Regions from separate parts of the Comamonas squillarum genome, predicted to be linked through region 3. Evidence: predicted binding sites of a transcription regulator. Region 3 holds the regulator's gene; each other region holds the start of a gene.
The links. Region 3 encodes LexA, which represses DNA repair genes until DNA is damaged. Its sites were predicted from a motif close to ACTGTATNNNNATACAGT; they were not measured.
Positions count from the first base shown of each region.

Region 1: a site for LexA is predicted at 1,749-1,766, ahead of recA (recombinase RecA). Genes of this name have one in related genera too.
Region 2: a site for LexA is predicted at 1,564-1,581, ahead of N4T19_RS22715 (DNA topoisomerase IV subunit B). Genes of this name have one in related genera too.
Region 4: a site for LexA is predicted at 1,570-1,587, ahead of imuA (translesion DNA synthesis-associated protein ImuA). Genes of this name have one in related genera too.

Region 1 covers NZ_CP104377.1:3,889,421-3,892,411, forward strand. The annotation lists gene N4T19_RS17835 (SdiA-regulated domain-containing protein) at 174-1,115, shown strand; gene N4T19_RS17840 (MarR family winged helix-turn-helix transcriptional regulator) at 1,136-1,624, opposite strand; gene recA (recombinase RecA) at 1,814-2,890, shown strand; gene recX (recombination regulator RecX) at 2,978-2,991, shown strand, end outside.
Region 2 covers NZ_CP104377.1:5,002,763-5,005,753, reverse strand. The annotation lists gene N4T19_RS22715 (DNA topoisomerase IV subunit B) at 1-1,530, opposite strand, end outside; gene N4T19_RS22710 (MFS transporter) at 1,770-2,991, shown strand, end outside.
Region 3 covers NZ_CP104377.1:618,849-621,839, reverse strand. The annotation lists gene adk (adenylate kinase) at 1-191, shown strand, start outside; gene N4T19_RS02875 (asparaginase) at 289-1,314, opposite strand; gene lexA (transcriptional repressor LexA) at 1,428-2,144, shown strand; gene N4T19_RS02865 (hypothetical protein) at 2,280-2,867, shown strand.
Region 4 covers NZ_CP104377.1:1,935,691-1,938,681, forward strand. The annotation lists gene N4T19_RS09055 (hypothetical protein) at 1-386, opposite strand, end outside; gene N4T19_RS09060 (MlaD family protein) at 383-1,426, opposite strand; gene imuA (translesion DNA synthesis-associated protein ImuA) at 1,596-2,411, shown strand; gene N4T19_RS09070 (Y-family DNA polymerase) at 2,329-2,991, shown strand, end outside.

The sequences.
Region 1 (2,991 bases), 1.8 Mb from region 3:
CCGCGAGGCCGTGGTGCGCCGCGCTGGCCTCCTGCTTTTTTGTTGCAAAGACGTAAATCCGGCCGGGCCGTCATCAAACCGGGGCAGGCCTCACGTAGGATAGCGCCTCGTCTTGACCAGAACACGCGGGCACCCGGCCTGTGGCTGGTGGGGGGAGATTGCAGCAGGTGGTGATGAAACCAGGGTCCAAGGTACAGGTCAGATGGCAGGCGTCGCAGCGGCAGCGCCGCTTGGTCGCGGTGACGGCCCTGCTGGTGCTGACCGCCCTGTACCTGCAGTGGCACCACGTCATTGCCATGCCGGGGCAGACCGATGCGCTGCAGTCTGCACCGCGCTCGGCACCGCCTGCCAACCTGCCGCACTACCGGGCCAGCATCGATGCCAAGGTGGTCAGCGGCATTGCCGACAACCTCTCAGGCCTGGCCTTCAACCCCGAGACCCAGACCTTGTTTGCGGTGACCAACCGCCCGCCCCAGATTGCCGAGCTGAGCACCGATGGCCGCTTGCTGCGGCTGGCGCCGCTGCATGGCGCCAGAGATACCGAAGGCATCGCCCATATCCAGGGCGACTGGTTTGCGATTGCCGACGAGCGCAGCAACCGCATCTACTGGGTGCAGTTTGGCAAGGGGGTGACCGAGGTATCGCTCGACCACAGTCCCTATGTGCAGCTCAATGACATCGCCATCAAGAATTTTGCGCTTGAAGGCCTGGGCTGGGATGCCAAGCGCCAGCAGCTGCTGGCCGTGACCGAGAAATGGCCGATGCAGGTGCTGGTGATGGATGCGCCGCTGTCCAAGCTCAAGCCGGGCCTGGTCGATATGAAAGTCTCGACCTGGGAGGTGCCGGCGGTGGACGACATGCCCAGCACCGATCTGGCCGCCATCGAGGTCGATCCGCGCAGCGGCAACCTGCTGCTGCTGGGGGAGGAATCGTCGGTGCTGTACGAATACAGCCGAGCCGGTGACCTGCTCAGCGTGATGCCGCTGTGGGCCGATATGGCGGGGCTGGCCGAGCGGGTGCCGCAGCCCGAAGGCCTGGCGATGGACCACAGCGGCAACATCTACATCGTCTCCGAGCCCAACCTGTTCTACAAATTCGAGCGCAAGCGCCGCTGAACGCGGCAAAGCGCAACCGCTCAGCTGTCGGCCCCATAGACCTCCAGCCCCAGCTGTACCACGGTGGCGACCTGCTCGCCGACCTCGGCGCGGAACTCCGCCTCCGCCTGGGTGACGGCCCGCTCAAACGCCTGCAGCCACAGCAGGCCGGTCTCGGTAAAACGCACGATGCGGGCGCGGGCATCGCGCGGGTCGCGCTCGCGGGTCACCAGGTTCCAGGCTTCGCACTGGTCCACCAGCTGGGCCATGGCCTGCTTGCTCATGCCCGCGCGCGCCGCCAGGTCCACCAGGCGGTCGCCGGCCAGCGACAGGTGGCGGGTGATGTGGACATGGGCGGCGCTCACCTGGTCGCGTTCGGCCAGGTGCGACAGCGCCAGCGGCACGGCCTCGTCCTGGGCCATCAACTGCAGCACACGGGCATCAAAACGGCGCATCGCGTGGCCCAGCAGGCGGCCCATATGGGTCAGGCGCCAGCTGTCATCGGGCAAATGGGGCAGAAGAATGGGCATGGCGAGCAGCCTAAAAAGGCTGAAAAAGGGCGAAGTCGCTATTGTGCATATAGTCAACTAAACTGACTAAAAAAATGCTTCTATAAAATATACCCATCCCATAAACTACTGTTCAAGCATCCAGGCTGTATATGCAAACAGCTGGATCTCCAGATCGACGACATGACCATCAAACGCAAGGAGAAATCCATGAACGCACCCGCCACCAAACCCGAAGCCAACAGCGAAAAAGCCAAGGCCCTGGCCGCCGCCCTGGCCCAGATCGAAAAGCAGTTCGGCAAGGGCACCATCATGAAGCTGGGCGAAGGCGAAGCGGTGTCGGACATCCAGGTGGTGTCGACCGGCTCGCTGGGTCTGGACATTGCGCTGGGCGTTGGCGGCCTGCCACGCGGCCGGGTCATCGAGATCTACGGCCCTGAATCCTCGGGCAAGACCACCTTGACCCTGCAGGTGATTGCCGAGATGCAAAAGCTGGGCGGCACCTGCGCCTTCATCGATGCCGAGCATGCGCTGGACACCAGCTATGCCCAAAAGCTGGGCGTGAACCTGGGCGATATCCTGATCAGCCAGCCCGACACCGGTGAGCAGGCGCTGGAGATTGTGGACAGCCTGGTGCGCTCCGGCGCGGTGGACCTGATCGTTGTCGACTCGGTCGCGGCCCTGACCCCCAAGGCGGAAATCGAAGGCGAAATGGGTGACCAGCTGCCCGGTCTGCAGGCCCGCCTGATGAGCCAGGCACTGCGCAAGCTCACCGCCACGATCAAGAAGACCAACTGCATGGTCATCTTCATCAACCAGATCCGCATGAAGATCGGCGTGATGTTCGGCAGCCCCGAGACCACCACCGGCGGTAATGCACTGAAGTTCTACGCCTCGGTGCGCCTCGATATCCGCCGCACCGGCACCATCAAGCGTGGTGACGAGGCCATCGGCAACGAAACCAAGGTCAAGGTGGTCAAGAACAAGGTATCGCCCCCGTTCAAGACGGCCGAGTTCGACATTCTGTTTGGCGAAGGCATCTCGCGCGAAGGCGAAATTCTGGACATGGGCGTCAATGCCCGCATTATCGAGAAAAGCGGTGCCTGGTACGCCTACAACGGCGAGAAGATCGGCCAGGGCCGTGACAACTCGCGCGAGTTCTTGCGTGAGAACTCCGACCTCGCCATCGAGATCGAGAACAAGGTGCGCGAGAGCCTGAACATCAGCCTGCGCCCCGCCGAAGACGGCGTGGTGGACGGCCCGGTAGCGACCGGCACCGAAGGCTGATAGCCGCCTAGCCACAGCGCTGAGAATAGCTGCTTGTGCACAGAACCTGTGCGCAAGCAGCTATTTGTTTTATAGCAATTTGAACCGATGTCTTTCAGCAA
Region 2 (2,991 bases), 730 kb from region 3:
GGCATCGCTCAGGATGCAGATCTTGCCGTAGCGCAGACCGCTCAGGTCCACCTCGTCATCGGGGCCATGCGGGTCCACGCCAATGGCTACCGAGATATCGTGGATTTCGGTATTGGCAAACAGGCGGTCGCGGTCCACTTCCCAGGTGTTGAGTACCTTGCCGCGCAGCGGCAGGATGGCCTGGGTTTCCTTGTCGCGGCCCATCTTGGCGCTGCCTCCGGCCGAATCACCCTCGACCAGAAACACCTCGTTATAGGCCAGGTCGCGGCTTTCACAATCGGTCAGCTTGCCGGGCAACACGGCCACGCCGCTGCCCTTGCGCTTTTCCACCTTCTGGCCGGCGCGCTGGCGCGTCTGCGCCGCCTTGATCGCGATCTCGGCGAGCTTCTTGCCGTATTCGACGTTCTGGTTGAGCCACAGCTCCAGCGCTGGCCGCACCATGCCCGAGACCAGGCGTACGGCATCGCGCGAGTTCAGGCGCTCCTTGATCTGGCCCTGGAACTGGGGATCGAGCACCTTGGCCGAGAGCACATAGCTGGCACGGGCAAACACATCCTCGGGCATCAGCTTGACGCCCTTGGGCAGCAACGAGTGCAGCTCGATAAAGCTCTTCACGGCCTGGAACAGGCCATCACGCAGCCCGCTTTCATGCGTGCCGCCCGCCGTGGTCGGGATCAGGTTGACATAGCTCTCGCGCACCGGCTGGCCTTCATCGGTAAAGGCCACGCACCACGATGCCCCTTCGCCCTCGGCAAAATGGTCATCGCTGCGGCCGGCAAAACCCTCGCCCTCGAACACGGGGATGATCGGGTCGACCGGCAGGGTCTGCAGCAGGTAGTCCTTGAGGCCACCCTTGTACTGCCAGGTCTGCGTCTCGCGGCTCTTGTCCTGCGTCAGCTGCACGCTCACGCCGGGCATCAGCACGGCCTTGCTCCGCAGCAGGTGTACCAGCTCGCCCATCGGCAGGTGGCTGGATTCGAAATACTTGGCATCGGGCCAGACGCGCACCGTCGTGCCCTGCTTGCGGTCCCCGCTGACCATCGCGCGCACCTGCAGAGGCTCGACCACATCGCCACCGGCAAAGGCCATCGTGGCGACCGAGCCATCGCGGTGCACCGTCACCTCCATGCGGGTGGCCAAGGCGTTGGTCACCGAAACCCCCACGCCATGCAGACCGCCCGAGAAGCTGTAGGCGCCGCCCTGGCCCTTGTCGAACTTGCCGCCCGCGTGCAGGCGGGTGAACACCAGCTCCACCACCGGCGCATGCTCTTCGGGGTGCATGCCAAACGGAATGCCCCGGCCATCGTCCTCGACACTGATGGAGCCATCGGTGTGCAGATAGACGCGGATCTTCTTGCCAAAGCCGGCGAGGGCCTCGTCGGCCGCGTTGTCGATCACCTCCTGGATGATGTGCAGCGGATTGTCGGTACGGGTATACATGCCCGGGCGCTGCTTGACCGGCTCAAGCCCCTTGAGAACCCGTATCGAGCCCTCTGCGTATTCACTGGTAGACGTGTTTTTGCTTGCCATAACTTTCCATTCTAGCGGCTGCCATTGTAAATAGCTGTATAGATAAACAGGTGGAACTTGTTGACGATTCACGACGCTTGGCCGCAAAAGCCTGCAATGGGCTTGGACAGCCACCGGGCAATATGCGGGCGACAGCCGGTTTTTGGCGTTGGAGTAACAATTTCTAGAACGTGCTTACGATCTCCCCGCGCGTAGAGACCGCAATCACGTTCTTAAATAACGAGACACATCCCCTGACTATGCAAAACAACGCACAACGATTGTCCATGGCCCGCGTGCTGCTGTGTGGCGGCGCCGTAGTGACCCTGTCCATGGGCATCCGCCACGGTTTTGGCCTCTGGCTGCAGCCGATCACCCAGGAGATGGGCTGGACGCGTGAGTCCTTCGCCTTGGCGCTGGCGGTGCAAAACCTCAGCTGGGGCCTGATCGGCATCTTTACCGGCATGCTGGCCGACCGCTTTGGCGCCAGCAAGGTGCTGGTCTGCGGCGCGCTGCTGTACGCGCTGGGCCTGGCCGGCATGGCCTGGGCGCCCAATACGCTGATGTTTGCGCTCACCGCCGGCCTTTTGATCGGCATGGCGCAAACGGGCACCACCTATGCGGTGATCTATGGCGTCATCGGGCGCCAGTTGCCAGCCGAGAAACGCTCCTGGGCCATGGGGGTGGCCGCGGCCGCGGGCTCCTTTGGCCAGTTCTTCATGGTGCCGGTCGAGGGCCAGCTGATCGCCAGCCTGGGCTGGCAGAACGCGCTGCTGGTCTGCACAATCCTGGTGCTCACCATCGTGCCGCTGGCCATTGCGCTGCGCGAGCCCAATTTCCACGCGCTCAAGCACAGTGCTGCCGGTGGCGCGCAGCAAACCATTGCCCAGGCTGTGGCAGAGGCCTTTCGCAACCCCAGCTTTTTGCTGCTGACCGCAGGCTACTTTGTCTGCGGCTTCCAGGTGATGTTCATCGGCGTGCACATGCCCAGCTACCTGAAGGACTTCGGCCTGCCGCCGCATGTGGCCAGCTATTCGCTGGCGCTGATCGGCCTCTTTAACATCTTTGGCACCTACCTGGCCGGGTCGCTCGGCCAGCGCATGGCCAAGCGCTACCTGCTCTCGGGCATTTATTTCATCCGCGCCATCGCCATCGTGGTTTTCCTGCTGGTGCCCTTGTCGCCCTGGTCGGTCTATGTCTTTGCCGCAGTGATGGGCTTTTTGTGGCTGTCCACCGTGCCGCTCACCAACGGCGCCATCGCGCAGATCTTTGGCGTGCAGCACCTGTCCATGCTCAGCGGATTTGTGTTCTTCAGCCACCAGATCGGCAGCTTCCTGGGCATCTGGTTGGGCGGCTACCTCTATGACCGCACCGGCAGCTATGATGTGGTTTGGTATGTGGCCATTGGCCTGGGCGTATTCGCCGGCCTGGTCAATCTGCCGGTCAAGGAAGAGCCCGTGCAGCGGCTGCCGCTGGCGGCCT
Region 3 (2,991 bases):
GCGAAGACGACAAGGAAGAAACCGTCAAGAAGCGCCTGGATGTGTACAGCAACCAGACCCGCCCCTTGGTGGACTACTACAGCAGCTGGGCCGCCCAAGACCCGGCCGCCGCCCCCAAGTACCGCGCCATCAGTGGCATGGGCTCGGTCGAAGAGATCACGCAGCGCGCCATTGCCGCGCTGCAGGCCTGATAAGTCGCACAGACTTATCCGCACAGCCACTGTCTTGCGACAGTGGCTTTTTTAATGCCTGCTCATGCCATCAGCAGACCGGCATGCGGCGGCTGCTTTAGGCCTTGGCTTGGACCTGCGCCAGCGCCAGCGCCAGTTGCAAGCTGACCCGGCATTTGTAGGGCGTCAAGGCCACCGCCAAGTCCTTTTCCAAATCGGCCACCCCAGGCAATACCGCATCGCTGATCACACCATCGCTGCAGCGGCTGCTGCGCCATACCGGCAGACCTTGCTGGCGTGCGCGCGCCATGGCCTCCAGAAGCAGCTCATGCACGGTGCCATTGCCGGTGGTCGCCACCACCAGGCCGTCGATGCCCTGGGCCTGCAGGGCATCCACCAGCCCCGGGCGCAGGCCCGCGTGGCTGGTCACGATCTCCACCCAGGGCCAGGGCTGGCTGGCGGGGGCAGGCAAGGCGGCCAGCCACTGGCTGCCGCTGTAGCCATCCGCTGCGCCTGGTGCCGGCGAGGCATAGCCCTGGCGCAGGCGCACGGTCACGCCATCCACCCAGCCCAGGGGCCCCTGCTCGCCCGATGAAAAGGCCAGCAAACGGTGCGGATGCACCTTTTGCAGCCAGCGCGCGCTGTGCAGCTCGCCGCCGCCCGTCACGGCCACGACCTCGCGCAGCAGCGGCTGGCCATCCGCAGCCAACGCCGCAGCGGCGGCCACGGCGTCCTTCAGGTTCTGCGGGCCATCGGGCATCAAGGCATTGGCCGGGCGCATGGCACAGGTCAGCACCACGGGCTTGGCCAGGCGCCCTAAAACGCAATGCAGGAACCAGGCAGTCTCTTCGAGCGTATCCGTTCCGTGGGTGATAACAACAGCACGCACCGCCTCATCGTGCATGGCCGCATCGCAGCGCTTGAGCAGCGCATGCCAGACCTCGTCATTCATGTCCTTGCTATCAATTTGCGCTATCTGCACCGCATCCAGCGGGCCTGCCGCCGCAGTCTCAATACCGCTCACGCCCGCCAGCAAGGCCGCGATGGACAGCTGGGCCGCGCGGTATTGGCCGGGTTTCTCGGCGTCATCAGCCATGCCGGCGATAGTGCCGCCGGTGCCGATGATCAAAATTTTTGGCTGCAAGGCTTGCCTCCTGCAAAAAACTGGTTAAAAATACAGGTACTGGATTGATATACAGGTGTTGGATGCACAGTGGCTTTGCTTCTGCCCGGCACCGCAGATCACACGGAGATCTTATGCGAGACCATCCCAAACTGACCGCGCGCCAACAAGAAATTCTGGACCTGATCCAGACCGCCATTTCGCGCACCGGCGCCCCGCCAACGCGCGCCGAGATTGCCAGCAAACTGGGCTTCAAATCGGCCAATTCGGCAGAAGACCATCTCAAGGCGCTGGCCCGCAAGGGCGTGATCGAGCTGGTCAGCGGCACCTCCCGGGGGATTCGCCTGCAAAGCGATACTGTGCGCTCCATCAATGCCGCACGTGGCACGCGCTTTTCGTCGCCGCTGGCAGGCGTGTCCAATGCCACGGCCGGCCTGGGCCGCGTGGTGCAAGAGCTCGCCCAGCTGGCCCTGCCGCTGATCGGCCGCGTCTCGGCCGGCTCGCCCATCCTGGCGCAAGAGCATGTCGACCAAACCTATACCGTGGAGGGCGGCCTGTTCCAGCAGCAGCCCGATTACCTGCTCAAGGTGCGCGGTATGTCGATGCGCGATGTCGGCATCATCGATGGCGATCTGCTGGCCGTCAAAGCCACGCGCGAGGCCCGCAACGGCCAGATCATCGTGGCGCGCCTGGGCGATGACGTCACCGTCAAGCGCCTCCAGCGCACCAAGGACGGCATTGAACTGCTGGCCGAAAACCCGGATTACCTGCCCATCATCGTGCAGCCCGGCGAGCCCTTTGAGATCGAAGGCATTGCCGTGGGCCTGATCCGCAACACGATGCTGAACTAGGCCTAGCGGCCCCCTCGGCCCTCCCTTTTCTGCGCAACCCCAGGTAGCGGGCGTTGTGGGCTCTTGGCCCACAGCCCTGGGGGATGCGCTCGCCCTGCGCAATCCTGCTGTTACCCGTATACCAAGGAGTCTCCTATGCTTGTAGCAGATGCATTGCGCGCGCTTGCGCCTTTTTCCCTCGTCGCTGGCCTGCCCTGGTTCCAGTCCATCCAGCGTGCCATTGTGCGCAGCAACCGCCGCCGCCCCGGCCATGGCGCCGCCAATGACGGCCAACTGGCCGCCCAGGTGCACTGCTTTGCCACCGCGTCCTCTGCCGCTGTACAGCGCGGTGCCGCCCAGCAGCTGAGCTTGCTCGATGGCCCGGTAGCTCAGTCCAGCGTGGATACGTCAGGCGCGGATACCTCCTGCATGGACACGCCCCGCGTTGACTCGCCTGCCGATGGTGCACCAGTGCAGCGCCCCATCGACCGCATCCGCCTGCCGCGCAAACCCGCTGCGCGCCGTCGCCTCTCAGCAGCTGCGCAGTCCCACACCCGCCCCTTCCTGTCGGTGCAGCGCTGCAGCGCCCAGGCCGCCAATGATGCGCCCATCAAGATGTACTGGGCCCAACCGGCCAGCCTGCACCGCCAAAAGGGTATGCGCTGGGCCATGTCGGGCAGCATGGCCGATATCTGTGCCGAGCTCGAGCGCCTGGAGCGGCTGGAACATCTGCACGCGGTCTAAGCTGCTGTTCGGGCGGGCATCAAGTCTGGCCGCCAGCATGCGTTGAACGCTGCGAATAGGGCCAGACTAGCCGAAGGTTTGCGCATGGGGCTCAGCGTCCCCGGCGCGGCATCTTGCCGCAGGC
Region 4 (2,991 bases), 1.3 Mb from region 3:
AGCAGCGCCACATCCCCGGCAGCCAGCTGGCCCTGCAGATAGCGCGCATAGGCCTGTTCGGCATCGGCGGCATCCTGGGCCACGGCCTCAAAGCCTGTGCAAGGGGCGGCATCCAAGGCAGCCACCTGCGCAGCGCAGCGCGCCAGCTCCAGCCGGGCCAGCAGATCGGGCCGTGCGGTGCGGCTTACCTCATCGCGTGCACGCCGCCATTCGGCATCGGCCACCCGGCTGTTGCCCGACAGGTAGGCATCGGTCGCGCGCTCGGCAGCGCCTTGTTCGTTGATCGCCCAGTCGGGCGCCTTCTTGCCGCTGGCGCAGCCGCCCAGCACAGCGGCAGCCAGCAGTGCGGCGGCCAGGCGGGTGGTGATGGCAATCATGGCGCTCATGGCAGTCGCACCTCGGCATCCTTTTTGGCAAACGGCCATTTGCGGTTCAGCTCGGTCAGCATGCCTTCCACCTTGCGCAAGTTGGCTTCCACATCGGCACGCAAATCACCCAGCTGGTGGGTGGCATCCTTTGCATTGGCGCCCACGGCCTGGGCCTCCACCAGCACCGCATCCACCTTCTTCAGGCTGCCGCGCACATCGCCCAGCACGGCATTGAGCTGCTGCACCGTGGCGCGCACTTCGGGCATCACGCCATCGGCCCCAAACACCTGCTTGTCGGCATTCTTGGCCAGGCCGTCCAGCCGCGCCAGCAGCTGGTTGGTGCGGTCCAGGGTCTGCGATATCTTGCGCGCCTCGGCGTCGCCGCCCATGACCACGCCCAGCGCGCCGCTGGGGCCGTTGAGCTTGGTGCTCAGGTCACGCAGCTGCTCCAGGGTGCCGCCCAAGGCCGAGCCAGCGGAGGTCATCATGTTCAGGTTCTCCAGCAGCTGGCGGGCATTGCTCATCAGCTGGGGTAGCTCGGCCGTCGCATCGCCCGACAGCACCGCGCGCACAGCGCCGTCCTCCAGCTGCGGGTCGTCCAGAATGCCCGAGTAGGCCTTGATCGTCGTGCCGCCCACCAGGCCCTTGACCAAGGTGAACACGCTGCTGCTACGCAGCCAGTGTGCATCTTTCTCGGGCACATCCACATGGATGCGCACCGTGCCATCGGGCGCCAGCTCGATCTTGCTGACCTTGCCGATCGCAAAGCCGGAGAAGGTCATGTCCAGCCCAATGGAGACGCCTTCGGAGTCATCGGCCGTCAGGATCAGCGACTGCTTGGGCTCAAACACGCCGCGCGCATACATCAGGTAGAAGGCCGAGCCCAGGATCAGCAGCAAGGTAAACAGCAGCAATGCCCCGGCCTTGCGCTCCAGGTGCGGCACCGGCGCCAGGCCGTCTACCGCCACACCATCGACCACGGCCATACGCCGCGCAGAGGCGGCAGAAGACGGCGGCGCGGGGCGGTCGGCAGAGTCGTGGGGTTCTGGTATTTGCATGTACCGCGATCTTACCCGGCTGGCTGCCCGCTTCAAAACAAAGCTGCAATGGGTTGTTTTGAAAGGCAGACACTCACTTTCCAGCCCAGTCGCCCGCTGCTTGCCCGTCGCTTGTTACACATCGCAGCCGCGCAAGCTCTTATACTGTACATATATACAGTTATTTGCCATGCCTAAACTCGATGCCCTGTCCCTGCCGCCCACGGTGGCCGCCCAGCTCTGGCGCGGCGACCACCTGGTGCGCGCGCCGATGGCGGGCATCCCCACTGGGTGGGATGCGCTGGATGCCGAGCTGCCTGGCAAAGGCTGGCCCAGCCAGGGCCTGACGGAGGTGCTGCAGCCCCAGGCTGGCACCTTGGAATGGCGCCTGACCGGCATGGCCCTGCAGCAGTGCCCAGCGCACAAACCTGTCATCGCACTGGGCCCGCCGCTGCCGCCCCATGCCAGCGGGCTGGCGCAAAGCGGCCTGGCGCCTGGGCAGCTGGTCTGGATCCACGGCAGCCGCCCGCAAGACCAGCTCTGGGCGCTGGAGCAGCTGCTCCGGGCCAATGCCGCAGCCGCCCTGCTGGCCTGGCTGCCCCAGGTGCAGCCCGAGCAGATACGCCGCCTGCAGATCAGCGCCCAGCAGTTTGAAGGCCTGGTGTTTGTGTTCCGGCCCGAGAGCAGCCGGCACCAGGCCTCGGCGGCGCCACTGCGCCTCTTGGTGCGCAGCAGCCAGCCCTGGTCGCTGCAGCTGGAGCTGCTCAAACGCCGGGGCCCTGTGCACGAGGGCACGCTGGAGCTGCCCGCCGTGCCGCCCAGCCTGCAAGCCGTGCTGCCCGCGCGCCTGTGGCCCGGCACCGTGCCGCAGCCAGCCACCCTTCCTTCCACCAACTCGACCCGAGCCATCCTCTTGCCAGACCATGACAGCGATCTGGGCCGCCCTGCTGCCCCAACTCCCCCACCCCGCCGCCAGCGCGCGCCCCAGTCCAGCCTGCAGCACTGAGGCCACCCCAGCCGCGCCCGCCACGCCCACGGCCCAGATGCAAGGCCTGGCACTGTGGGCGCAGCAGTTCACGCCGCGCCTGGCCTGCGTGCCCTCGGACAGTGTGTTTGGCGATGCCCTGGTGCTGGAGCTCTCGGCCAGCGAACGCCTGTTTGGCGGCCGCCAGCAACTGGCCCGGCGCCTGTTGCGCGAGAGCCGGCAGCTGGGCGTGCAGGCCATCAGCTGGGCCCCCACCAGCCTGGCGGCCATTGCGCTGGCGCGCTGCGGCATCCGCCACGGCATGGGCCAGCCGCTGCCCCAGATGCTGGCGCCCCTGCCCTTGCAGGCCATCGATGCAGTGGCCCGCCATGCCGAGCTGCTGAGCCAGCTGGGCTGCCAGAGCCTGGGCGCCGTGCATGCGCTGCCCCGGGGCGCGCTGGCCCGGCGCATGGATACGGACATCCTGAAAGCCCTTGACCAGGCCCATGGCCTGCTGCCCGACCGCTACCCCTGGATCCAGTTGCCCGCCCGCTTTGATGCCCGGCTGGAGCTGCCCATGCGCATCGACCAGGCCGATGCGCTGATGCACGGCGCGCGCCAG